2 regions of the Conexibacter stalactiti genome follow, and region 1 is predicted to be linked to the other one. Evidence: riboswitches for the same ligand, from Rfam matches in the RefSeq annotation. Region 1 holds a riboswitch; the other holds the start of a gene.
What was found. A riboswitch is a leader RNA that binds a small molecule or an ion and turns the genes downstream of it on or off. The one in region 1 is predicted to bind cyclic di-GMP.
Positions count from the first base shown of each region.

Region 1 (19,849 bases):
GCGCGCCGACGAGACGTGGATGGTCAGCGAGGCCGACGAACGCGGCTCGCTGGAGCTGGCCCCGGCCGCGCGCGTGCGCGTCGTGCCCAACGTCGTCGACGTGGCGCGGATCGTGCCGGTGGAGCCGGCGCCGGCGGCGCGGCGGATCGTCTTCGTCGCCAACTTCGGCTACGAGCCCAACCGCAACGGCCTGCGCTTCCTGCTCGACGAGGTGCTGCCGCGGCTGTGGGAGCAGGTCCCCGAGGCGCGGCTGCGGCTGGTCGGCGCCGGCCTCGACGGTCCCGCCTCGCCCGACGAGCGCGTCGAGACGGTCGGCTTCGTCGACGACATCGCCGACGCCTACGCCGACGTCTCGGTCGCGGTCGTGCCGCTCCTGCAGGGCGGTGGCTCGCCGCTGAAGTTCGTCGAGGCGCTCGCCTACGGGCTGCCGATCGTCGCGACTGCTCACGCCGCCGCCGGGCTGGCGGTCCGCGACGGCGAGCACTGCCGCCTGGCCGATGGCGCGGAGGCGTTCGCGGCCGCGCTGGCCGCGCAGCTGCGCGACGGTGACGAGCAGCTGGGCCGGCGCGGCCGCGCGCTTGCCGAACAGCGCTACTCGATCGAGGCGATCGAGCCGCTCGTGTCGGCGTAGGCGGGCCTCAGCGCGCGGCGGCGGACGCCGGCGCGTCGTCTACGCGACGGCGGCCTGGAAGGCCAGCGTGCGCGAGAGCCCCGCGGCGAGGTCGACGCTCGGCTCCCAGCCGAGCGCGGCACGAGCGCGGGTCGCGTCGAGGCAGCTGCGCACCACCTCGCCGGCGCGCGCCGGCGCATGGACCGGCGCGAAGCCCTCGCCGCCGTCGAGCCCGCGGAAGGCGGCGACGAGGTCCAGCACCGAGGTCTCGACGCCGGTGGCGACGTTGAAGCAGCCGGTCACGTCGCCGTCGGCCGCCAGCAGGTTGGCCGCGACGACGTCCTCGACGTAGAGGTAGTCGCGCGTCTGCTCGCCGTCGCCGTAGATCGTCGGCGTGCGGCCGTGAGCGAAGGCGCCGCAGAAGATCGCGATCACGCCGCCCTCGCCGAGCGGGTCCTGACGCGGGCCGTAGACGTTGGAGTAGCGCAGCGCGACGGTCGAGAGGCCGTGCAGCCGCGCGAACAGCGCGCAATAGCCCTCACCGGAGAGCTTCGACTGGCCGTACGGGGAGAGCGGCAGCGCCGGCGCCTCCTCGGGCGTCGGGATCGTCTCCGCCTCGCCGTAGACGGCGCCGCCGGTCGCGGAGTAGACGACGCGGCCGACGCCAGCCGCATGCGCGGCGCTCAGCACGTTGACCGTCCCCTCGACGTTGACGCGCGCGTCGGCGGCGGGATCGTCGACGGAGCGGCGCACGTCGATCTGCGCGGCGAGGTGGAAAACGGCACGCGGACGCTCGCGCAGCAGCAGCTCTGAGACCGCCGCGGCGTCGGTGACGTCGATCTCGTGCAGCTCGGCACCCCGTTCGAGCGCCTCGGTGAGGTTGTCGCGGCGTCCGGTCGAGAGGTTGTCGAGCACGACGACGCGGTGGCCGCGCGCCAACAAGGAATCGACCAGATTGGAGCCGATGAAGCCGGCGCCGCCCGTCACGACGACGGCGGACTGCGGAGATGCGCTCGTTCCTGACACGGCCGCACAGGCTACCGCGTCATGCCGTCGCGGAATGCGCGCGATCCCCGACGGGACGGGCGAGAAGCAAAGTTCAGCAATCCAGTGCAAAAACGCTCGCGTTCGCTTGAAATCGCCCGCGGCGGAAATGACGACGACGGCGGAGGTGCCACTCGGGAGGTGCGGCTCACCGGACATGCGTCCAGAAGTGGCCATGCGCCTGATGTCTGACGCGGGTCGATCCGACGGTTACTGTGAGGCCGGACCGCACCACAGGTCGGAGCGGTCTTGCTCGGCTCGGAGTCGAGCAACGTGCACATCCCGATAAAGGCACCCCCACCGTGAGGTGGGTCCGCAAAGCCAGGGGTCTCAACGAGATCGCCCAGCTTCCGAAGGAGACCGATGCTCGCTTCCCCCATACGAGCGCGGCTGTCGCTGCGCTTGCTGCTCGTCGCCCTGCTGGCGATCTGCTGCTCGTCCGTCGTCGCTGCCCAGGCCTCCGCCGCGCAGACGTCCCCGGCGCTGCGCAAGGCGTCGAAGGCCTACAAGGTCGCTGACCGCGCCGTCGTCTCTGCTGCGAAGAAGACGAAGGCCTGCGAGCGCCGCAAGGGCGCCAAGAGCAGAGCCTGCGCCAAGCAGCGCGGCGCGCTGCAGAAGGCCGGCACCCGCCTCGCCAGAGCGCAGCGCAACCTCGCCAAGCTCGGCCGTCGCGCCAAGACCGCGGCCGCCACCGTCGCCGCCCCGACGATCACCGTCAGCGGCACGACGCTGAAGTGGAACGCCGTCGGCAGCACGAACTCCTACGTGTTCGTCACGAAGGTGCTCGGCACCGCCGACAAGTACAGCGTCGTCAGCGGCACCTCGATCACCCCGCCGGCCGTCCCCGGCAAGACCGTCCGCTACAGCGTCCGCGCCTCCGTCAACGGCAGCGCGTGGGCCAAGGAGGTCTCGGTCACGTACCCGTCGACACCGACGACTCCGACCGAGCCGACGACGCCGACGAACCCCACGACGCCGACGAACCCGACCACGCCGACGACCCCCAGCGTCGACACGAAGGCCGCCCCGGCCCTCTCGACGTCGGGCAACACCGTCCGCTGGAACAAGGTCGGCGACGTCGGCACGTACGTCTTCGTCAGCAAGGTCCCGGGCGCTGCCGACCAGTACTCGGCCGTCAGCGGAACCTCCACGACGCCCGCCGTCGTTCCCGGCAAGACCGTGCGCTACAGCGTGCGCACCGCCGTCGAGGGCAGCTCCTGGGCGCCGGAAGTTTCCATAACGTACCCTGCTGACAGCACCACCCCGACCAACCCGACGACGCCGACGAACCCGACCAACCCCACCACCCCGACGAACCCGACGACGCCGCCGACCAGCAACGGCAGCTTCTCGATGGGCCTCGTCGCCGGCTCGGCGCTGACCTACGAGTACGACTTCATCAAGAACCTCGGCGCCAAGACCGCGCGCCTGGAGTTCACGATCGGCACGTCTGCCTCGAGCATGCGCTCGACGATCGACCTGTACGCCCGCAACGGCATCCGTCCGCTCCTGCTGGCGAGCTTCTACGGCCGCATCCCGTCCAGCTCCGAGGCGCAGAACCTCGGCACCTGGGCCAAGGAGTTCGGCCCCAACGGGACCTTCTGGCAGGGCAAGAGCTACCCGACGTCCGTCCGCCCGACGGAGATCGAGTTCGGCAACGAGACGAGCTACTCGTACCAGTTCTCCGACACGTACGGCAAGGGCGGCTTCGGCCAGATCGCCTCCTACCAGCAGCGCGCGAAGGACTACGCGGTGCGCGCCAAGGAGGCCGCCCAGTCGATCAAGGCGGCCAACACCGGCATCGGCCTGATCGCGATCGGCGAGCCCTCGGGCGCCGGCAGCTACTGGGTCAACAACATGTTCGCCGCGGTCCCCGATCTCGGCAGCTACGTCTCCGGCTGGACGATCCACCCGTACGGTCCCGACTGGCAGACCCGTCTGGACCAGACGATCCAGTACACCGAGGCCAGAGGCTCCCCGAAGCTCCCGCTCTACATCACCGAGTGGGGCCTCGCGACCGACAACGGCCGCTGCCTCGACGACAACTACGGCTACGACAAGTGCATGACGTACTCGTCCGCCGCGTCGACGCTGCGCTCGACGATCAACAACATGAAGTCGCGCTACGGCAGCCGCCTGCGCGAGTTCTACCTCTACCAGGCGCACGATCAGCGTGCCAGCGGCGCGACCAGCGGCCGCGAGCACTACTTCGGCGCGCTGAAGGACAACAACACGGCGAAGGGCGACTACACCAACGAGGTCAAGTCGCTGCTGGCGGCCAACTAGGTCCCTCGAGCGGCGGGCACGCCCGCCGCTGCTTCACCGCAGGTCCAGGAACGCCGCTCCCTCACCGGGGCGGCGTTCTTGCGTTCGCGACCGTTTCGAACAGCCCCGCCAGCTCGTCGTGGAAGCGGCGCTCGGTGAAGTGGCCAGCAGTCTCGAGCCCGCCGGCCCGCAGCCGCTCGCGCAGCGCGTCGTCACCGGCCAGCCGCCGCACCTGCCGCGCCAGCTCCCCGGGCTGCTCGGGCCGGTGCAGCAGACAGTTCTCGCCGTCGCGCAGGTACTCGCCGGAGCCCCCGCGGCCGGTCGCGACGACCGGTCGGCCGATCCCCATCGCCTCCAGCGGCACCAGCCCCCACGGCTCCTCCCACACGACCGGGAAGAGGACGGCGTCGTGGGATGCGAAGAGGTCGGGCAGCTCGGCGCGGCCGCGCGGGCCGATCCAGTCGACGCGCGCGGCGACGCCGGCGCGCTGCGCGAGCGCTCTCAGCTCGCCGAGGAAGCCGGCCGGGCCGTCGCCCGCGACCGTCAGGCGCGCCTCGGGCAGCTCGGCGAGCGCCTGGATCGCGGTCCCGACCCCCTTGCGCGGGTCGATGCGGCCGATCGACAGCAGCCGGCCGCCCCACTCCGTCGGCGCGGGGCGCGGATCGAGGAACAGCTTGTCGATGCCCGGGTGGACGACCCGGCCCGGGCCGATCGGCGGCAGCCGCTCGAGCAGCGACCGCGAGATGAAGACGTACGTCGCCGCGTGGGCGTAGTCGATCCGCGTCGGCAGGCCGGTGAGGCGCTCGGCGACGCGCCCCAGCCGCGGCCGCGTCGCGAACTGGCGCAGCCACCCGTCGGTCGCCGGCGCGTACTCAGGCCAATCGTCCATCAAGACCGCGACGGCGGGGATCCCGGCGCGCCGCACCTGCTCGATCAGCGACAGCGAGAGGCCGCCCATCCCCCACCATGTGACCAGCTCGGGCTGCAGCGTGCGCAGGTGGTGGCGCAGCGTCGCCGCGTTGGCGCGCTCCAGCGCGAGGCGGCGCAGCGGACCGCGCCGCACGACGCCCTCCTCGTCCTCCCAGTAGGAGCGCAGCGTGCGGTGGACGTCGGGGTCGTCAGGGCCGCGACCGCCGGTGCGACGGTCGCTGACGAGCACGCGCACCTCGTGGCCGCGGGCGCGCAGATCCTCGACGACGCCGCGGTTGAGGATCTCGTAGCCGCCGGCGAAATGCGGCGGATAGAGATTGCCGATCGAGAGCACCCGCACGGCGGGCAGCCTATCCCTCGCCGCGCCCGCGCAGCGGCTGCGCGAACAGCGCCAGCAGCCCGAGCTGGAGCCCGAAGAGAATGCTGAAGCGCGTGTCGACGCCGGTGAACGACGCGGTCGTCTCCATCACCGCCAGCCCGATCACCGCCGCGAACGAGGCGAGCCCGAACCAGCGCGGCACCGGCGTCTCGTTGCGCCGCCAGCTGCGCCACGCAAGCAGCAGCGCGCTCAGCAGCAGCGCGACGTAGGCGACCGCTCCGAGAATCCCCAGCTTCAGCCACCACCACAACGCCGCGAAGTGGACGTAGTCGCGCCCCCCTTCGTGCTCCAGCGGCAGCGCCCGCGCGCGGGCTCTCCACGGCACCTCGACGCCGAGCCCGGTGATCGGATGGTCGCGCAGCTCCTCGACGACGTTGGCCCGCTCATCCAGGCGGTAGCGGTCCTCCTTGTTCGCCTGGAGTCTGGCCGGCGCCAACGACTCGACGCGTCTGGCCAGGGGCGTCTGGGCCTGAAAGCCGACCGAGCCGAGCACCCACACCGCCGCGGCGACGAGCAGGCCGACTGGCAGCAGCATTCGCCGGCCGCTCGGCGTGGTCGCCAGCAGCAGCACCAGCACCAGCCCGAGCACCGCCGCGATCCAGAACGAGCGGCGGTAGGAGAGCACCAGCGAGGCGATCAGCAGCGGCAGCCCCAGCAGCGCCCACGTCGGCAGTCTCGTGCGGCCCAGCAGCGCCGCGATCAGCCCCAGCAGCGCGACGAGCACGAGCCAGTTGGCGGTCGGCTCGTAGTAGGTCATCGTCGTCTCGCCCTCGATCTGCGTCCCGCCGCCGGAGGCGACCAGCAGCACGCCGAGGATCGCCTTCACGATCGCGAGCGCGAGCAGCCCGACGACGAGCTTGGTCGCCTGCTCGCGGTCAAGTCCGAGGTTGACGACGAGCGTCGCCAGCAGCAGCACGAGGAAGGGGATGCGCAACGCCAGCAGCGCGTCTCTGGGCCCGACCCCGACGCCCGTCGCGGTCACGACGCCGGCCGCCATCGCCAGCAGCGCGAGCCCGAACGGCAGCGCCAGCGCCGCCGGCAGCCGCAGCGGCCGGCGGCTGCGCGCGGCGTCGACTAGCACCGCCATCGCGGCGACCGCGACCAACAGGTCGAGCGGCGTCAGCGACGCGAAGACCTGCTCGTAGAGACGCTGGCCGGGCGCGTCGGAGGCCGGTCCCTCCAGCAAGATCGTCACGGCGCCGACGGTCGCGACCGCGGCGACCGGCCGCAGCAGCAGCAGGACGGCGCCGACGAGCAGCAGCGGCGCACCGACGCCGACGAGTCCGAATCTGCGCGCGCCGACGAGCGCGATCGCGCCGGCCGCGATCGTGATGCCGGCCGCCAGCAGCCCGGACTGGATGCTCGCTGCGGAACGAATCTGAGGGCGTCGCGCGGCCATGCGCGAGGGTTACGGCCGGGTGCGGCGCCCCCGCGACGCTCTCTTCTCGCGCGCCGGCTCGAAGACCGCCTGGCCGGGGCCGGCGGCGGCGTAGGCGGAGCGGCCGCCGTCGCGGATGCCGGTGACGACGATGCCGACCGGCTGCAGCACGTGGCGGGCGAGCGTGCCGGCGGCGCGGCGGACGTCGTCGCGCGTCGTGTGACCGGCGCGCGCGACGATGATCGTGCCGTCGATCGCGGGGTTGTTGAGCAGCACTTGCGCGTCGGCGACCGGGTTCAGCGGCGGCGCGTCGACGATCACCGTGCCCTCGCTGTGGGCCAGCTCCTCCAGCAGCTCGGCGACGTTCGGCGCGCCGAGCAGCTCGGAGGGGTTGGGCGGCAGCTGGCCGGCGGGCAGCACGGCGAGGTTCGGCAGGTCGTGCAGCGGCCGCACGAGCGCGTCCTGAAGGTCCTCCTGGCCGGTCAGCACGCTCGTGACGCCCTCGCGCGGGTCGAGCCCGAAGCGCTTCGCGAGCGTCGGGCGGCGCAGGTCGAACTCGACGAGCGCGACGTTGCGGCCGGTCAGCGCGATCGCATGCGCCAACTCGACGGCGACGGTCGTCTTGCCCTCGGCCGAGATCGCGCTCGTCACCAGCAGCGTGTCGAGCTCACGCGTGACCGCGGCGAAGTCGAGCGCGCTGCGCAGGATCCGATACGGCTCCAGCTGCGCGTCGCGGACGGCGCCGCGGTGGGGCTTGAAGCTGTCCTGCGGCACGGCCGCCAGCGCCGGCAGGCGGTACTCGCGCTCGAGCTCCTCGATCGAGGTGACGCGGCGGTCGAGCGACTCCAGCAGGAAGACGATCGCGAGCGCCAGCGCGAGGCCGAGGATCGCGCCGAGCACGAGCGTGCGCGGCAGGCTGGAGCCCGACGGCGAGCCCGGCGGGCTGGCGCGGCCGATCACCTGCGAGCCGCTGGTCGCGACCGCGCGCAGGCCGTTGAGGCGCTGCAGCGACTGCTCGAGCGTGGCGCGATCGGGCGAGTTGACCGGCAGCGCGTCGATCTGCGTCTGCAGGTCTCTCTCGGCGGCGTCGATCGCCGACAGCTGCGACGCCGTCTCGAACTCGATGTACTGATCTGCGAACGAGTTGGCCAGCTTCGCCGAGTAGACCGCGTCGCTGGTGCTGGCGGTGATGTCGAGCACGTTCGCGTTCGGCGCCGCCTCGACGTCGATCGCGCTCAGCAGCGTCTGCGGGTCGGCCGGCGATCTCAGCTCTCTTCTGACCAGCTCGGCGACCTGCGAGGAGGATGCGACGAGCACGTTCGTGGCGGCGTCGCGCTCGGGATCGCCGCTGCCGCGGCTGACCTGCAGCGCCGCGTCAGGCAGGGAAGAGACGTCGAACGCGACGTTCGCGGTCGCCTCGTAGCTCTTCGTCGTGCTGGCGTAGCGGGCGCCGGCGGCCGCCATGCAGACGATCACGACGCCGACGACGATCAGCCAGCGGCGACGCAGCACGCGCAGCGCCGTCGCGAGCGTGTCGCGCTCGTCGCGACCGCTCTCGGTCTCGGCCAAGGGGGAGGCTGCTTCAGCCATTGCGACCAAGCGAGGAAGGGCGACGCATCCGGAAATCGTACGCGGTCGACCGGCCGGCCGGTAGCGATGCGCCGGACGCCTGTACTACCATCCGCCGCCATCATGGGCTCTCCGATCGAATCCGGCCTCTCCGCCGTCAAGCGCGGGGCGCGCGCCGCCGTCATCCGCAGCGGCCGTGAGGAGCAGGCGCGCGAGTTCGTCGCGAGAGTGCGCGAGGCGCGCTCGGCGTTCGATCCCGCCTGGCGACGCGAGCTGCGCGACGAGCACGCGATGCACCTGCTGCTGTCGTCGCTGCTGCGGACGAACTCCAACGCGATCGACGTCGGCGCCAACGAGGGCGCCACGCTGGAGACGATCGTCAAGGTCGCGCCGCTGGGCAGACACATCGCCTACGAGCCGATCCCCGGCCTCAACGCCGACCTCGTCGCGCGCTTTCCCGGCGTCGACGTGCGCAGAGCGGCCGCGTCCGACGCCGCCGGCGAGGCCGAGTTCACGCACGTCCTCAACGCGCCGGCCTACAGCGGCCTGCGCCGCCGCGCCGACCTGCCGGCCGACGCGCAGGAGGTCGAGCGGATCCCCGTCAAGCTGGAGAAGCTCGACGACGCGCTGCCGGATGGCTACGTCCCGTCGCTGATCAAGATCGACGTCGAGGGCGCGGAGCTGCTGGTGATGCGCGGCGCCGCCGAGACGCTCACGCGCCACAAGCCGTACGTGCTGTTCGAGCACGGCATGGGCGGCGCCGACCTGTACGGCTCCAAGCCGGGCGAGCTGTGGGACCTGCTCGACGGCGCCGGCCTGCGGATCTTCGACTTCGAGGGCACCGGCCCGTACACGCGCGACGGCTTCGAGGCGGTCTTCCCGGAGCCGATCTGGAACTTCGTGGCCGTCCCGGCCACCTAGCGCGAACCGAACCCGCCCGCGCGCGGCGCTATCGCGACGCGGCCTGCGCCGCCGCCCGCACGATCGACCACGCCGGCTTGCGCGAGCCGTTGGTGCGCAGCAGCCCGTAGTGGGCCTCGCGGTCGCTCTCGGCGCGGTTGGGGAAGTCGCGCAGGTGATAGACGAACAGCGCCCGCACCCGCCGTGCGTACGTCGTGCGGACCTGCGTGAAGGCGAGCGCGAGCCGGCGTGCCTGCTCGTGCTCGTCGACGCAGTCGGGGCGCCGGTCGCAGGTGCTCCAGCCCAGCTCGGTGATCCACAGCGGCTGGCGCGAGGCGCCGCGCGCGGCCAGCTCGTCGGCGATCGTGCCGACGCGGGCGAAGCGGAACGGCGGCGAGGTGTCGTCCTCCTCGCCGGGCGCGAAGAAGCTGTAGGGATGGACGGCGAAGCCGTCGACGCTGGCGAGCAGCCCGGGGTCGTCAGCCATCAGCGCGTCGAGCCAGTCGGCGCGCGTGCCGTCGGGCGTCTCGTAGACGAGGTCGGCCGCCATCAGCCATCTGACGCGCGGATTGGCGCCGCGGCCCGCCGTCAGCGCCGACCGCACCATCCGGCCGTAGCGCGCCGGGTCGACGCCGCCGACTGAGAACGCCTCCAGGTACGGCTCGTTCCACAGCTCGAACCAGACCGGGGCCAGGCGCGCGTCGAGCCGCGGGTGGGCGCGCCAGAAGCTGCCGCCGGGGCCGTAGCGGGCGGCAGCGCGCGCGGCGAAGGCGCCGAAGTCGTCGGGGTTTGCCGGCAGCGAGAGATCGTCGCCGGCCGCCCAGCGGGGCGAGCCGAGCAGCAGCGGCAGCACGCGCAGACCGCGCCGCGCGGCGGAGACGAACAGCTCGTCGGTCCGCTGCCAGCGGCGTGCGCCGCGCCACGGCTCGACCATGTTCCACGGCAGCTCCTCGCGGATCCAGCGAACCCCGGCGGTGCGCACGCGCGCCTGCTCGGCGGCGCGGTGGTTGCCACGCACGCCGAGCGAGTTGGCGACGAGGCCGACGTTCAGCGGCGGCGCGCTCGCCGGCACCGCCGGCAGCACGACCGGTGCCGGGGCGCGGCCGTCGCCGCCGATGCTGCCGGCGATGAACGCCAAAGCTCCGAGCACGAGTGCGGCGAGCACGACGCGACCCACCCGCTCAGGCGACCATGCGCCGGTAGAGGTCGAGCACCGGCGCAGCGGCCGGCGCCGGCGCGTGGTGCTCGACGAAGGTGCGGTAGGCGGCCTCCCCGGCGGCGCGGCGCACCTGCACGTCGTCGAGCAGCGTCACGGCCGCGCCGGCCAGACGCGCGTCGTCGGTCTCGACGGTCAGCCCGCCGCGGCCCATGACCCCCTCCGCGCCGTCGGGCGTCGTCACGACCGGGAGGCCGAGCGCGAGCGCCTCCAGCACCTTGATCTTCGCGCCGCTGCCGCGACCGAGCGGGTACAGCAGCAGCCCCAGCCCGCGCAGGAAGTCGGTCGCCGAGTCGACGCGTCCGCACCACTCGATGCCGGGCAGGTCCGGCAGGTGCGCGAAGGTCTCGCGCACCATCCCGTGGCCGGCGAGACGCAGGCGCGCGCCGGGCCGGTCACGCAGCACGAGCGGCCAGACGTCGCGCAGCAGCCGTTCGACGGCGTTGGCGGTCGGCGGCCACTCGGCCGTCCCGATCAAGCCCGCGACCGGCTGCTCCAGCGGCGCGCGCCCCTCGTAGTGCCGCGGATCGAGCGCGAGCGGGCCGACGGCGATGTGGGTGCCGGCGGGAGCGCGGTGGCGGAAGTCGCGCGCGACCTCGTCGGAGCTGGCAAGCAGCCAGTCGGCCTGGCGGAAGACGCGCCGCTCGGCGCGGCGCAGCTCGATCGCGGTCTTGCCGTTCGCCGTCCACGGCCTGCCGATGTCGCGGTCGCGCTTGGAGTCGCAGTCGATCTGGGCCAGCGCCGGACGGTCGATCCGCGGGATCAGCGTCGCGCTCTGGAGGCCGACGCAGTGGACGACGTCGGCCTCGCGCGCGAGCTGCCGCACGCGGCCGAGGAAGGGCGTATGCGCGAACAGGTCGTGCGGCTTTATGAACCGCTGCGCGCGCGTGCGCAGCAGCGACGGGTGCTCGAACTGCATGACCTCCACCGGCAGATCGGCCGGTGGGGCGTCGTCGACGACGTCGCGCGTCTCCGCGACGAGCGCCTGACAGTCGACGCCAAGCTCCAAGAGACCGCGAAGCAGACCGATCGCGCAGCGTTCGGCAGCTCCTCCCTCGGCCCGGAGCGAAAAGGGCAGGACGACGAGAGTGCGCAAGGGTGCGAGAGTATTCCACACATGATCGGTCAGCTTCGAGCGCTCCCGCGGCGCCTGCTGCACGGGGGCGCTGCCGGAGAGGCCGGTGCTGCCGGCGGCCAGCGCATCGCCTCCAACGTCGTCATCCAGCTGATCGCACGGGGCATCTCGATGCCGATCAGCGTCATCACCGTGTCGCTCGCGGCACGCACGCTCGACCCCGACGGCTTCGGCGTCTGGAGCGCCGTCGGCGCCTACGTCGGGATCTTCGCGGCGCTGACCGACCTCGGCTTCACGACGGTCGCGATGCAGAAGATGTCGGCCGAGCCCGAGCGCGAGGCCGAGTGGCTGGGCGCGCTCGCCGGCGCGCGCGGGATGCTGTCGCTGATCGCGGCGATCATCTGCGCCGCCTCGATCCCGATCTTCCTCGACAACCACCGCGACGGCCACCTGGTCGGCTGGATCCTCTGCTTCACGATCTTCTCGACCGGCGCCAACGCGCTGATGGCGGTCTTCCAGTCGCGCCTGCGCTCCGGGCTCGCGCTCTCCTTCAGCGTGCTGCAGAGCTTCATCTGGCTCGGCGTCTGCCTCGCCTTCTATCTCACCGGCGCGACCGTCGTGGCGTTCGCGATCGCCTACGTCGTGGTGCTTGCGATCATCTCCGGGCTGCAGATCTGGACGACGCGCCGCTACGCGCACATCGCCTGGCGCGAGGGTCGCAAGCTGTGGGGCCAGCTCAGCCGCACGGCGATCCCGCTCGGGATCGCGAGCGTGCTGATCACCGTCTACTACCAGATCGACGCCGTCCTGCTGCTGCAGATCTCAGGCCCCGACGAGGCCGGCATCTACGGTGCCGCCTACCGCTTCCTCACGCCGCTGATGTTCCTGCCGGCGGCGCTGATGTCGTCGTTCTTCCCAGTGCTGTCGGCCGTCCACCGCAGCGATCCCGCGCGCGTGCGGCGGCTGGTGCAGATCTGCGCCGACTACATGGCGGTGATCTCGCTGCCGATCCTCGCCGTCACCGTCGCGCTCTCGGACGAGATCGTCGAGCTGCTGTACGGGCCGGAGTTCGCGCGCACCGCCGGCTTGCTGCCGATTCTGATGATCGCCTTCGTCTCGATCTGTTACGGCACGATGGCCGGCTTCCTCGCGCCGCTGCTGAACCTGCACTGGCGGCTGGCGCTCTACTCGGGCATCGGCGCGCTCGCCAACGTCGGCCTCAACCTGCTGCTGATCCCCGCGCACGGCGCCTACGGCTCGGCGTGGGCGACCGTCTCGACCGAGTGGCTGACGATGGTGCTGATGCTCGGCACGGCGCTGCTCGCGCTGCGGCTGCCGATCGTCCCATGGCGGATCGCGCGTGTCGTCGCGGTCACCGCGGTGATGGTCGGCGCGATGGAGCTGACCGCCTTCCTCGGGCTCTTCCCGGCCGGGCTGATCGGCCTGCTCGTCTACGTCGGCGGCCTCTTCGCGCTGCGCGTCGTCAAGCTCGACGAGCTGCGCTCGCTGCGCGGCTCTGCCCCGGCCGACGACGCCGTCGCGTAGGGTGCCAGGGGTGTCTGGCCTCGAGAGAGCGGCACGCGAGTCCGGTCAGCTCGACGCAGAGCTGCTCACCGACGACGCCGCGCTCGACGCGCTGACGGCGGAGTGGGACGCGCTCGCGGTCGCGATGCGGATGCCGCTCGCCGCCCCGGGCTGGGTGCTGGCGGAGTGGCGCAACCTGCGCGCACCGGAGACGGTGCCGCGCGTCGTCGCCGTGCGCGAGAAGGGCGCGCTCGTCGGACTCGTGCCGTTCTGCACCGAGCAGCCGCCGCGCGGCCGCGTCGACTACCGCCTGCTGACCGGCGCGACGCCGGAGATCAGCCCGCTCGCCGTCCCCGGGCGCGAGTGGGAGGTCGCGGCCGCCGCCGCGGGCGTGCTCGCCGAGGCGACGCCGCGCCCGGACGCGATCGCGCTGGAGGGGATGCCGGTCGCAACGCAGTGGCCGACCGCGCTGCGCCTGCAGTGGCCCGGCCGCGTCCGCCCCGTGCTGCGCCAGTACTGGGTCCAGGGCCGGCCGACCGTCTCGCTCGCGGCCGGCTCGTTCGACGCCTGGCTCGCCTCCAAGAGCTCGAACTTCCGCGGCCAGATGCGGCGGATGCGACGCGACTTCGCCAGAGCCGGCGGGATCTCGCGCGCCGCGACCCAGGAGACGCTCGCCGACGACGTCGCCAGCTTCCTGAGACTGCACCTCGGCCGCTGGGAGGGGCGCGGCTCGTCGAGCCTCTCGGACGTCGCCAGCCAGCAGGAGCTGTTCGTGCAGGTCGGGCGCGAGCTGCTCGACAGCGGTCGCTTCCGCCTGCGGGTGCTGGAGCTCGACGGCGAGCCGATCTCGGCGCAGCTGTTCGGCGAGGCCGGCGGCGAGGTCGTCTACTGCAACGGCGGCTGGGACGAGCGCCACGCGCGCCTGCGTCCCGCGATGCTGGGGATCCTCGACGCGCTGGAGGAGTGCTTCGAGCGCGGCGACCAGCGCCTCAACCTCGGTCCCGGCGAGCAGCCGTACAAGCTGCGCTTCGCCGACGGCAGCGACCCGGTCGCCTGGAGCCTGTTGCTGCTGCCCGGCCGGCGGCTGCCGCTGACCCTCGCGCGCGTGGCGCCGATGGTCGCCTCGCGCGAGCTGCGCGACTTCGCCAAGCGCGTGCTCGACGACGAGCAGAGCGACCGCCTGCGCGACCTGCGCAGACGGATATCGCGCGCCTCGTCGGACGCCTGACGACGCGCTACGATCCGGCGCCATGGCGCCGACACGGACGAACGACCACGCGGCCAGAGCGAAGGCGGCCGCGCGCAGCCTGCTCGGCAAGACCTACGAGGCGGCGGCGCGCAACGACCGCGTCCGCAGACTCGTCTACTCGCTGCGCAACCGCAACCTCTTCGGCGGGATGGCTCAGCACGACCACATGCTGGGCGACCCGATCCGCGTCGACACCTACCACGCCGCGATCGAGAAGCACGTCAGAGACGGCGACGTCGTCGTCGACCTCGGCACCGGCTCGGGCGTGCTCGCCTTCTTCTCCGCGCGCGCCGGCGCCAGACAGGTGCACGCGATCGAGCACGGCCCGATGGCCGACGCGGCCGAGGCGGTCGCCGCCGACAACGACATCGACAACGTCCAGCTGCACCGCATGCACAGCAGCGAGTTCGAGCTGCCGGAGAAGGTCGACGTGATCGTCCACGAGCAGATCGGCGAGGCGCTGTTCGACGAGCGCGTCGTCGAGAACGTCGGCGAGCTGCGCGACAGAGTGCTCAAGCCGGGCGGCCTGATCCTGCCCGCGAGACTGGCGCTCTACATCGAGCCGGTGCAGGTCAGAGACGGCGCGCGGCGTCCGTACGCGTGGCAGCAGAGACTGCACGGGATCGACTTCCGCGCGCTCGAGCCGTTCGCGCGCAGAGAGCCGCAGTCCTACCACTACACCGTGCTGCGGCCCTTCCCGTTCGAGCAGTTCCTGACGGCGACCGAGGCGGTCGTCTCGGTCGACCTGCACACCGCCACGACCGCCGACCTGCCGCAGCAGATCTCGTGGCGGCGGAAGGTCGTCAGCGACGGGGTCCTCGACGGCTTCGTCGTCTACTTCACCGCCGCCTTCGACGACGAGCTTGCGATCAGCTCCAGCCCGGCCGACCCGTACACGCACTGGGGCGGGCCGCTGCTGCGCGTCGAGAGCCGGCCGGTCAGAGCCGGCGACGAACTGGAGTTCGCGCTGGCGGCGAAGGAGCTGTCGGCGCCGTCGACGTGGGAGTGGACGGTCACCGTCCACCCCGCCGGCGGCGAGTAGGCCGGCAACCGTCCGGGCGCGGCGCGACGAGCGCCGCGCGTCCGGCTAGGACCGCAGCCCGAAGGCGCGCTCGACGGCCTGCAGCGTCCGCTCGGGATCGTGCGAGGCGCGCATCTCGGCGCGGCCGGTCGTGCCTTCGCGGCGGCGCCGCTCTGGATCGTCGCGGTACTCCGCGAGCGCCGCCGCGAGCGCGGCGGGGTCGTGCGAGGGCGAGACGATCGTGCCGCCACCGGGCGGGATCAGGCCGAGCGCTCCCTCTGGGTCGGTCGCGATCACCGGCACCCCGACGAGCTGCGCCATCACGATCACGCGCGGCGCGCCCTCGGTCGGGCTGGGCGCGAAGACGAGCGCGTCACAGGCCGACAGGAACGCCTCGACGTGGCCGCGCACGTTCGGCGCGAAGCGGACGCGGTCGCCGAACGGCGCGGCGCGCTCGCGCAGCGCCGGCTCCTGGTCGCCCTCGCCCGCGAGCACCATCAGCACGTCGCCGTCGAGGTGCTCCATCGCGTCGATCACGACGTCGTTGCGCTTGCGGACCTGGAAGCGCGAGATGCAGCCGAAGACCGTCGTCTGCTCGCCGGCGCCCCACTCCGCGCGCAGCCGCTCGCGCGCGGCGGCGTCGAACTCGACCTCGTCGACGTCGACGAGGTTCGGCACCACGACGACCTTCTCGGCCGGCACGCCGGCGTCGATCACCGTCTGCCGCGTCCCCTCGGAGACGGCCATGATCGCGCGCGCTCGCCGCGCGGCCAGCGCGTACAGCCGGCGCGGGATCCCGCTGCGCAGGTTCGGCGGCACCGGCCCCCACTCGGCCCACACGATCTCGCCGGTCAGCCGTCTCGGCAGCAGCGCGACGAGCAGCTGCTCCTTCTTGAAGTGGACGAAGGTGACGCCGACGGGTCCCGCGGCGCGCAGCGCTCGCGCGATCCGCCACAGCGTGCGCGGCGTCTCCAGCGCGACGCGGCGGATGCTGCGGCGCGACAGCTTCGGGCCGAGGTCGATCGCCTGCACCGGCACCTGCGTCTTGGCCGCGATGTCCGGCACGTTCGTCAGCAGGAGCACGTCGTGGCCGCGTTGGCGCAGCGCTTCGAGCAGATCGGCGTTGGCGTACTCGGCGCCGCCGCGCTCGCTCGTGGTCTGGAGGGAGACGATGCGATTCGCGGACACGCGCCGGCATACTATCCGGAGTGCTCAGCACCCAGGTGATCGACGACCCGGCCGCGCTCGCGCCCCATCTCGAAGCCTGGGACGCGTTGGCGGTCGCGCACGGGCGGCCCTTCTGCGCGCCGGCGTGGATGCTCGCGTGGTGGCGCGAGGGACGCACGGGCGAGACGCGGCTGCGCGTCGTGCTGGTCCACGACGACGGCGAGCTGGTCGCCGTCGCGCCCTTCTTCGCCCAGGTCGGCCGCTTCGGCCTCGCCGAGTACCGCCTGCTGGCCGCCGGCTTCTCGCACCGCATCGGCGTGCTCGCGCGCGCCGGCACCGAGCAGGCCGTCGCGCGCCCGCTGGCGCAGGCGCTCGAGACGCTCGACCCGCCGCCGGCCGCGGTCGTCTTCGAGGGGGTCGATCGCGACGACCCGTGGCCGGCGCTGCTGCGCGCCGCGTGGCCGGGCCGCCTGAAGCCCCAGCAGCGCCGCGACGTCGAGATGGAGGCGCCGTGGATCGAGGTCGGCGGCGACTTCGACGGCTGGTTCGCGCGCCGTGGCAAGGGCTACCGCAAGCAAACGCGCCGGGCTGACAGACGGCTCACCGAGGAGCAGGTTCAGACGCGCGTCACGCGCGAGCCGGCGGCCGTCGAGACGTTGATGCGGCTCCACCACCAGCGTTGGGACGAGCAGGGCGGCTCGGCCGTCCCCGCCGAGTCGGGCCGCATCATCGCCGAGGCGACCAGCGCGCTGCCCGACGAGCGCATCGGCGTCGTGCTGCTGGAGGCGCCGACGGGGCCGATCGGCGCCGAGCTGGCGCTGCGCGCCGGTGACACGATGGCCTTCTGGAGCGGCGGCTTCGATCCCGCCTGGGCGCACGTGTGGCCCGGCAACAAGGCGATGCTCGTCGCGCTGGAGCAGGGCGCCGCCGACGGGGTCCTGCACGGCGACCTCGGCGGTGGCACCAGCGAGTACAAGCAGCGACTGGCCGACAGCGACCGCCCGCTGCTGTGGTGCACGCTCTATCCGCGCGGCCGCCAGTGGCCGGCGATCCGCCTGTGGCGTGCGCCCAAGCACCTGCGCTACGCGGCGCGCGAGGCGGTCCGCCGCATGCCGCCGACGCGCCAAGAGCAGATCCGGCGCCTCGTGCGCCGGGCGCGTTGACGCTCTTTTTCCTGCTCCACGGGGTTTTCGAGCAATGGCGCAGCCGCTGACGCTGCCCTAGACTCCCGCCGCCAAACCCCGGATGTCCGATCAGATGATGAGCGCCCCCGCTGCCCCTCCGCCGGTCCCCTGGCCCCACGTGGTCGTGCTGGAACCGCACAGCGCGGGTCTGGCGGTCACGCGCCGCATGGTCGCGCGCGGGGGACGCGTGACGGTCGTGACGGAGCCGGGCCACTCGTGGGAGACGCGCAGCCGCGGCGTCGAGTCGGTCGTCGAGCCGTTCGACGGCGGCGCCGGCTGGCTGGCGGCGCTGCGCAGCATCGCGACGAGCAGCGGCGAGACGGTCGTGCTGCCCGCGACCGACCGCGGCAGCGAGCTGCTCGTCAAGGCGCGCGACGAGCTGCCGGCCAACCTGCTCGCGTTCGAGCGTGCGCGCGGCAGCAGCCACCTCGCGCTGATGGACAAGCAGACGGCTGACGCGATCGCGCGCCGCGCCGGCGTCAACGTGCCGTGGACGACGAGCATCCACGACGCCGCCGAGCTCGAGGCGGCGCTCGCGCAGGCGCCGTGGCCGTGCGTCGTGAAGCCGATCCTGTCGCACGAGTGGCGGATGAGGTACGGGGAGGAGCGCACCTTCCTGGTGGAGGAGGCCGCGAAGGCGCGCGAGCTGCTCGCCCAGCCGCTCGCCGACGGTCTCGGGATGCTGCTGTCGCAGTACATCCCGGGCGGTGACGACGATGTCGAGGAGGCGATCCTCGTGCGGCTCGCCGACGGCAGCTACCCGGTCGCGTTCGGCTGTCGCAAGCTGCGTCAGTACCCGCGCGGCTTCGGAGCGACGGCGCTCGGCGTCTCCTCGCCGCTGGTCGAGACGACCGCGCTGGCCAGACGCGTGCTCGACGAAGCCGGCTTCGTCGGCGTCGCCGGCGTCGAGACGAAGCGCCACGCCGTCACCGGCGAGCGCTGGTTCCTGGAGGTCAATGTGCGGATGCCCGCGCAGTGGGGGCTCGGCGACGCCTGCGGTGCCGAGGCGACGCCGCGGCTGGTCGCGGCGCTCGCCGGCCGGCCGCTCGGCCCGGCGCCGACGCCGCGCGAGGGCGTGCGGATCGTGGTGCCGGACATCGACGTGCGCGTCTGCAGGGGCCTGCTGCGCGAGGTGCCGGCGTGGCGGCGGCCGGCGCTCGCCGCGCAGCTGGTGCGGCCGTGGTTCGGAGCCGGCGAGGTCGGCGTGCTGAACATGCGCGATCCCGGCCCCGGGCTGGCCTGGGTCAGCACGATCGCGGGGCGGCGCGTACCTGCGCGTTTGCGCAAGGACCGCTAGCGAACTCTCGCACCTCACCGCCTACCGCTTGACAAAGCGGTGTGTCGGATTCACTGTCAGAGATCCAAAATGCGCTCATTCCTCATCATCCTGCTTGCCGGCGTCGCGCTGGCCGTGCCCGCCGCCGCCCAGGCCGCGACCACGCTCTACCCCGACATGCGGACGATGCCGCCGCGCAACCTGCAGCTCGACAGAACCGACGTCAGCGTCGACAGATCGGGCGTGATTCACAACGTCCTGCGCTTCTCCAACACCGTCTACAACGCGGGCGAGGGGCCGGTCGAGATCCGCGCGACGATCAATCAGAGACTGAATCCGCCGTCAGGCCAGGCCTATCAGCGCGTCTACGACGACCTCGGTGGATTCAGAGACATCCTGCTGACGGGCAGCACGCTCTATTACCACGACGTCCACGTTCATTACCACTTCGACCACTGGGGTGAGTACCAGCTGTGGACGAAGAGAGAGTTCGACGCGTGGGTCGCCAGCGGCCGCACGGTCGGCGCGCCTGACCTCGTCGGCACGAAGACGACCAGCTGCGTCACCGACGAGGAGTTCGCGCTCACGACGCCGTACGCCGTCTGGCCGGAGCAGTACCCGCCGGAGAAGTGCATGCCCGACGCCAACAACGTGATCGCGCAGGGCCTCTCGACCGGTTGGGGCGACACATACGACTACTACCGCTCCGAGCAGTGGGTCGACCTCGGCACCAGCAGACTGGCCGACGGCACGTACGTGCTGCGCTCGGTCACCGACCCTGAGAACCTCGTCGCCGAGAGCGAGGGGATGGGCGACGCGGACCGCGAGAGCCCGCTCAGAAACGAGGCGATGACGACCTTCGTCATCTCCGGCGGCCAGATCGTCGACAGCGACGCTCCCAGCGGCACGGTCACGATCAACCACGTCGACAGAGTCACGACCACGTCGCAGGTGCGCCTCGACGTGCTCGGCCGCGACGACGTCAGCAGAGTGAGAACGGTCAGAGTCTCCAACGACGGCGTCACCTGGGCGACCTTCTCGAACACCTCCGAGGACTCCAAC
Region 1 is NZ_JAWSTH010000053.1:19,300-39,148, reverse strand. Features, by position in the region: gene R7226_RS18605 (glycosyltransferase) at 1-631, shown strand, start outside; gene R7226_RS18600 (NAD-dependent epimerase/dehydratase family protein) at 671-1,636, opposite strand; cyclic di-GMP riboswitch class I at 1,935-2,009, shown strand; gene R7226_RS18595 (hypothetical protein) at 2,018-3,940, shown strand; gene R7226_RS18590 (glycosyltransferase family 4 protein) at 4,002-5,189, opposite strand; gene R7226_RS18585 (O-antigen ligase family protein) at 5,200-6,627, opposite strand; gene R7226_RS18580 (polysaccharide biosynthesis tyrosine autokinase) at 6,637-8,175, opposite strand; gene R7226_RS18575 (FkbM family methyltransferase) at 8,299-9,096, shown strand; gene R7226_RS18570 (glycoside hydrolase family 5 protein) at 9,125-10,240, opposite strand; gene R7226_RS18565 (glycosyltransferase) at 10,257-11,300, opposite strand; gene R7226_RS18560 (flippase) at 11,409-12,911, shown strand; gene R7226_RS18555 (GNAT family N-acetyltransferase) at 12,922-14,118, shown strand; gene R7226_RS18550 (50S ribosomal protein L11 methyltransferase) at 14,141-15,181, shown strand; gene R7226_RS18545 (glycosyltransferase family 4 protein) at 15,227-16,348, opposite strand; gene R7226_RS18540 (GNAT family N-acetyltransferase) at 16,369-17,490, shown strand; gene R7226_RS18535 (hypothetical protein) at 17,588-18,808, shown strand; gene R7226_RS18530 (LamG-like jellyroll fold domain-containing protein) at 18,878-19,849, shown strand, end outside.

Region 2 (7,109 bases), on a different contig from region 1:
GAGCGGGAACCGGCGCGGGCGTCGCGGCCGGCCCAGCGACCGGCGCGGGTGCCGCGGGCAGCGCGGACGCCGCCGAGCCGCTGCGCTCCTACCGCGGACCGCTCGGGCGCAGCTCGCTGCGGCTGGAAGCGCTCGAGCTGCCGCGTCCGGCGGAGCGGCTCGCTTGGCTGGTCGAGCGACTGCCGGAGCTGCCCGGCTCCGGAATCGTCTACACGCTGACGAAGCGCGACGCGGAGCAGGTCGCGTCGTTCCTGACCGCGAACGGGATCTCAGCGCTCGCCTACAGCGGCGAGCAGGAGACCGAGCAGCGGATCGCCGCGGAGGAGAAGCTGCTGCGCAATGAGCTGAAGGCGCTCGTCGCGACCAGCGCGCTCGGCATGGGCTACGACAAGGCCGACCTCGAGTTCGTCGTGCACTACCAGGCACCTGGCTCGGTCGTCTCGTACTACCAGCAGGTCGGTCGTGCGGGGCGCGGCGTCGAGAGCGCCGAGGTGGTGCTGCTGCGCGGCAGCGAGGACAGGCGCATCCAGGACTTCTTCATCGAGCAGGCATTTCCGGCGCAGGAGAAGGTCACGGCAGTGCTCGCGGAGCTGTCGCAGGCGGCCGCGGAGGGGCAGGGGCGGACGAGCCGCGAGCTGATGGCCGTCGTCAACCTCGGGGCCGGGCGGATCGAGGCGATGTTGAAGATCCTCGACGTCGAGGGCGCGGTGAGGCGCGACGGCACGCGCTGGCATGCGGTCCCGGGAAGCGACTGGGAGTACGACGGGGAGCGCTACGCGCAGATCACCGCGTTGCGCCGCGCTGAGCAGGAGGCGATGGCGTCGTTCGGCACCGACGGCCGCTGCCTGATGCGCGCGCTCCAGGAGGAGCTGGACGACCCGGCGCCGGCCGACTGCGGTCGCTGCTCGGTCTGCGCCGGCCCGCGCTACGGGACGCCGCCGGCGCCGCGGCTGGTCGAACAGGCGCAGCGCCACCTGCGCTCGCGGCCGATCGTGCTGGAGCAGCGCAAGATGGCGCCAGACCCGGGCGGGACGATGCGCAAGATCCCGCCGGGCGCGCTCGTCGAACCGGGCTGGGCGCTGGCGCGGTTCGGCGACGGCGGTTGGTGGCCGGCGATCGAGCGCGGGCTCACCGCCGGGCGGCTCGACGACGAGGTCGCGGTCGCGCTCGCCGACGCGCTGCGCAGCGGCACCGGGGCCGGCGCGCGGGCGGACTGGGTCACGAGCGTGCCGTCAGTGCGCTACGGCGGCGTGGTCGAGCAGCTCGCCGAGGCGGTCGCGCGACAGCTCGGCGTGCCGCACGTGCGTCTGCTTCAGCGGCGTGAGGAGCGTCCGCCGCAGCGGGAGATGGCGAACGCCGCACAGCAGGCGGCGAACGTCCGCGGCGCCTTCACCGTGGTCGTGCCGCCGCCGCCCGGGACCGGGGTGCTGGTCGACGACCGCCGGCTGTCCGGCTTCACGCTCGCGATGACCGGCGGCCAGCTGCGCAAGGCCGGGGCCGACGCGATCGTGCCGCTGGCGCTTGCGACGCTCGTCTGAGGCGACGCTGGCGAACTCGCACAGCGGCACGCGATCGGCGGCCGGGGCGACGCGCCCCGGCCTGTTTTCAGCGCGAGCCGAAGTCGGTCGTGTACGTCGCGCCGGAGCGGGCGACCGCGGCCGAGGCGTTGACGGGGATGCCGCGCGCGATGCCGATGCCGATCGCGCGGAAGCGGCCGTTGAGGATGTTGGCGCGGTGGCCGGGACTGCGCATCCAGCTGCGGACGATCGTGATCGGCTCCGCCAGGCTGCCGCTGCCCCAGGCCAGGTTCTCGCCGACGGCCCAGCCGCCGCGCGGCGCGTAGCGAGCCCGCTTGATGCGCTCGACGAAGGTGACGTTGCCCGGAGCCGTGTGGTCGAAGAAGCGGCGAGCGACCATGTCGGACGAGTGACCCCGGGCGGCGCGAGCCAGCGCGTCGTTGGCATGCAGCGGACGCAGCCCGTGAGCGGCGCGCTCGCGGTTGAGCAGGCAGAGCGTCGCGTCGTGCGCGGCGGTCGCGTTCTCGGCGGGGGTCGTGTGGACGTTCGCGCAGCTCGACGCGGCGTTCGCGCCGGCAGCAGCGCAGAGGAGGGCGACGACCGCGGCCAACACGGCGGCCGCGACAGGGATGCGGATCCCGGTGAAGCGTTGCAACGCAACTCCTTGGCATTCGAGCGCCCGCACCTGGCTCGAATGCCTCGTTCGTTCGGCAACCCGGCTGGCTCCTTGGTCTGACCTGGAGTCCCGTGGCTTTGCGTCCCGCTCTCACGAGCGGTTTGCCTTTTCGAGTGGCGAGCTGCGGTTTCGACACCGACGATACCCGCCGTGTCTAGCGCTGACGCGCCTGTCCGCGTTTCTGGACCGCGCTCAGAGGTCGCTGGGCGCCGCTCACACGCGACGCGCGATGCCCGGATAGACGACCACGAGGCCGTCTTCGTCGAGCTCCAGCTCGGCGCTGAAACCGGACGGCTGGCTGAAGCGGACGACGCCCGTCCGCACGTGCTCGTAGCGCTGCTCGTCGACGTGGATCGCGAGGTCGGGTACCGACACCCAGGCCATCGTGAAGTTCCGCTCACCGGGCTCGCGATCGAGCAGGTGACGGCGCACGGGCATCAGGTTCGTCAGCGGGCAGAGGCCGAGGTCGCAGTCCAACGTGGCCGCGTCGAGCGGCGCATCCTCCGGCAGGCCGGGCGCGGCGAGCGCGACCGCCCCCTCCGCCTCGGCCGAGCAGCGCCAACCGCCGTCCTCGCCGCGCAGCAGGTCGACCGAACGGCGCCAGCCCTCGCCGGCCGCCGCGACCCGCAGATGCCGCGTCACGAAGCCCGGGCCGGTCGCGTCGAGCGCGTAGTCGAGCCGATACGGCACCTGGAAGTCGCCGAGCTGCGTGCCGGTCGCGCGCAGGCCGTCCGCGCCGATCTCGACCCGCGCCGACTCGGCCGTCCACTCCTCGAGTCCGCGCCACAACACCATCCGCCGCACCATCGGACGATCATCCCAGGGCCGGGGCGGGCGGGCGGCAGCGAGCGGGCGCCGGCAGCGAGCGGGCGGCAGCGGACGGGCGCGGGCAGCGAGTGGCGCGGCGCGGCGCGCTCAGCGCGAACCGAAGTCCGTCGTGTACGTCGCGCCGCTGCGCGCGGCGGCGGAGGAGGCGGTGGCGACGGGGACGCCGCGGGCTATCCCGATCCCGATCGCGCGGAAGCGGCGGTCGAGCACGTTCGCGCGATGCTCGGGACTGTGCATCCAGCCGCGCACGACGACGATCGGCAGCGCCGGGTCGCCCATCCCCCAGGCGAGGTTCTCGCCGAGCTTCGCGGCCGTTCCAGGGCTGTAGCGCGCGCGGCGGATCCGGTCGGCGAACGTGATCTCGCCGGGCGAGGTGTGGGAGAAGAATCGCCGCCGCACCATGTCGCCCGAATGGCCGCGAGCGGCGCGAACGAGCGCGGGGTCGCTGCGCAGCGAGGGCAGGCCGCGCGCGGTCCGTTCGCGGTTGAGCAGACAGAGGACGGCCGCCGTTGCGCGCTCGGGATCGTCGATCGGGGAGAGCCGCGCGTCCGCGCATTCGCGCTGGGCGGCGGACGCCGCAGCGACGGCCGCGCCGACGGGCCCGGCGGGCGCCGTCGCCCCGGCGGGTGCCGTCGCCCCGGCGGGTGCCGTCGCCCCGGTAGGCACCGTCGCCCCCGCAGGCGCCGGCAGCAGCAGGAACGCAGCCAGCAGCAGCGCTGGCGCACACCGCGGGAGAGGACGGATCGATGGCACGCGGCGCAGTCTCGGCCGTGCGCGGGCAGAGGGGAAACCGGGAGATCCCGCGATCGGCCCGGACGGACGCGCCGCGACCCCGGGCGCGTGCGTCGACACGACCACGGCACGACCCTAGCCAGCGCCAGCGGGCCTGATGTGACCGTTCTGTGGCCGCACGCGGGCGACGGTGGCGCGACGCGCCGGGACGCGATGGTGCGACGGCTCGGCAGGGCGCTGCGGCGGAAGGCCGCGCGACGATGCGCCGGCTCAGCAGGCGATGCGGGCGATGCGGCGGGCCTTCGGCGCCGTCGTCGCGCCGTCGGCGACGAGCTTGTAGGCGAGCCTCGTCGTCACGGTGCGCCCGTCGGGCGCGCGCAGGCTCAGCTCCAGCCGCACCGCCACGCTGCGGCGCGGGGTCGCGCGCAGCTGGCGCAGCACGGCCGCCGGGATCGTCAGCTTCGTCGCCTGCCGTCTGCCGGCGGCCAGCGCCACCTTGCGCTGCGTCGCGATCGTGCGGGCGCGGCGGCCGTTGACCCCCGGGCCCGACAGCTGCACCAGCTTCGCGCTGCCGCGCAGCGCGACGGCGTTGCGGTTGAGCAGCGTCAGCGTCACGCCGCGCGCGCGGCGGGCGACCCGCAACGTGCGGCCCTTGACGACCGGCTGCGGCGCGACCAGCGCGCCCGGTCTCACGACCGGCGGATCGACCACAGGCGGATTGACGACCGGCGGATCGACCACAGGCGGATTGACGACCGGCGGATCGACGACCGGCGGATCCTCTCTTCTTCTGTTCGGATCCGGGTCCGGCTCCTCTCTTCTTCTGTCCGGATCGTCCGCGGGCGCGACGACGATCGTGCTGCCGGCCGTCGTTCTGGCGCCGAACTGGTCGGTCGCCGTGACGCTCACGCTGTAGGTCCCGGCGACGGCGTAGGTGTGCGAGACCGCCGTGCCGGCGACCGGCGCGCTGCTGTCGCCGAAGTTCCAGGTCAGCTGAGGCGTCGGGGCGAAGGTCGAAACGGCTGTGGCGGAGAACGCGGCGGCGACGCCGACCGTCCCCGTCGCCGGCACCACTGGCCCGGTGAGCCGCGGGGCGGTCACCTGGAAGCCGGCGGCGGTGATCGCGCCGCTGCCGTCGAGATCGGAGGAACGCCATGCCGCGAGCTGGTCCCCGTTCGCCGAGCGGGCGAGCGTGGGTGCCGACAATGCGACGCCGACCGGAGCGGTCGCGAGCGTGTGGGGAGTCAGCCAGCCGCTCGCGTCGCGGCCGGCGGTGAGGACCGCGTGCTGGTCGGCGTCGAAGTCGTTGATCGCCCACGCCGCGCGTGAGCCGTTCAGCCGCACGCCCGTCACGACCTCTGCCGGCGCCGGCGTGAAGAGGCTCTGCGGGTCTGCCTGCCAGCTGCCGTCCTCCCAGCGCCGCGTCACCAGATCGCCGCTCGAGGCCTCGTTCCAGACGACGGTCGAGGGGCCGCCGTCCTCGTCCTGGCCGACCGCGCCGATCGGCACGCAGGCCGAGACGACGTCGTCGCTGAGGTCGGCGACCGTCCACGTGCCGTTGCGCAGGATCGCGCCCATCAATCTCGTCGCACCGACCGTGAACCACGCCGCGACGGCATTGCCGTCGCCGTCGCCGGCCAGCTCCACGGCGGTCAGCGCGTCGTCGGAGACGAAGCCGTCGATGTCCTCGTCGCCGCTCCAGTCGCCGGCGACGAGCCGGCTCTCCTGCACGCGCCAGCGTTCGTCGACGAGCTTCGCCGCCGTCCACGCGACCGCGCCGCTGCCGTCGTCGGCGATCCGCACGCGCGGCGGCGCCTCGTCGCGCACGGTGAAGTCGGCGGGCTCGGAGACCGTCTCGGCGGCCGACCAGCCGCTGGCGCTGCCGTGCGCCGCGCGCACCGACACGGTGCCGGAATCGGGATCGACCTCGAGCCACGCGACGATCGCCGTGCCGGCCTCGTTCGCGCGCAGCTCCAGCTGCGTCGCCGGCTGACCGACGAGCGGGAAGTCGTGCGGTGTCTCCCACGTGCCCGCGTCGTAGGCGGCGACGCGGGTCTCATACGAGTCGACGCCGTTGCCCTCGCTCCACGCCAGCAGCGCGTCGCCGTCGGCGGCGACGTCGAGCGACGGCCGCTCCACGACGGGTGCCTCGGCGAGCGTCTGCGACGCGCTCCAGGCGCCGCCGGCCGGGCGGGTGGCGGTCAGCAGTCTCTGCTCGCCGAGCTCCCCGCTGGTCCACGCCGCGATCGCGTCGCCGTCTCCGTCGAGGCCGATGACCGGGCCGTTGCCGTCGGTCGGCACCGACGCCACGGGAGCCGGATCGACCCAGTCGGCGGCCGGCGCGGCCGGCGCGAGCAGCGTGAGCACGCCGCTCGCCAGGACGAGCGCGAGCGCGCCGCGACGACGCGGGCCGTCGGCGTGCGAGCGGCGGTGGGGGAGCAGTGCGCGGCGCATCGTCAGAGACACAGAGTAGGCAACGTGCGCGCCGATGCGCCAGCACGTGGTCAGCATGGGGAACGCGGGAGTACGCGAAATCCCTCGTCGCGCAGACGGCTTGCGCCTCGGTGTCAGCGGCCGTCGTCGCGCGTGCCGGCTCGTATCGTGTGCGGCGTGACCGCGCTGCGCGTGCTGATCGCCGACGACGAGGTGCTGCTCAGCGCCGGCCTCGCGCGGCTGCTGAACGACGCGGGAATGGAGGTCGTCGCGCAGGTCGCGAGCGCCGACCGGATCGTGCCTGAAGTCGCCGCGCTCGCTCCCGATGTGGCGATCTGCGACGTGCAGATGCCGCCCGGCGGCACCGACGACGGCCTGCGTGCGGCGATCACGGTGCGGCGCGACCATCCCGGCACCGCCGTGCTGGTGCTCTCGAACTTCCTCGAAGAGCGCTACCCGCTCGACCTGATCGGCGACGACGCCTCCGGTGTCGGCTACCTGCTGAAGGCCCGCATCGGCGACGTCGACTCCTTCCTCGACGCCGTCCGCCGCGTCGCCGCCGGCGGCTCCGCGCTCGACCCGGAGGTGGTCGCGCGGATGGTCGGCCGGCGCCGGCCCGACGATCCGCTGCAGCGGCTGACGCCGCGCGAGCGCGACGTGCTCGCGCTGATGGCCGAGGGGCTCTCCAACCAGGGCATCGCCGCCGCGCTCGACGTCACGCCGGCCGCTGTCGAGAAGCACGTCACCGGGCTGTTCCACAAGCTCGGGCTGGGCGCCGAGCCCCATCAGCACCGCCGCGTGACGGCGGTGCTCACGCTGCTGCGAGCGTCATGAGGGCGGCGCGCCGCCGGGCTGGGCGGGCGCGTCGGGCGCGCGGGGCGGAGCGGGCGCGGCGGGCGGCAGCGGCAGTGTCGCGCGCAGGC
Region 2 is NZ_JAWSTH010000143.1:6,276-13,384, forward strand. Features, by position in the region: gene R7226_RS29110 (RecQ family ATP-dependent DNA helicase) at 1-1,538, shown strand, start outside; gene R7226_RS29115 (CAP domain-containing protein) at 1,606-2,172, opposite strand; cyclic di-GMP riboswitch class I at 2,224-2,309, opposite strand; gene R7226_RS29120 (putative glycolipid-binding domain-containing protein) at 2,407-2,988, opposite strand; gene R7226_RS29125 (CAP domain-containing protein) at 3,109-3,774, opposite strand; gene R7226_RS29130 (PKD domain-containing protein) at 4,024-6,207, opposite strand; gene R7226_RS29135 (response regulator transcription factor) at 6,373-7,020, shown strand.
Region 2: it holds a riboswitch for cyclic di-GMP, as region 1 does, so the genes downstream of both, R7226_RS29115 (CAP domain-containing protein) here and R7226_RS18595 (hypothetical protein) in region 1, are expected to answer to the same signal.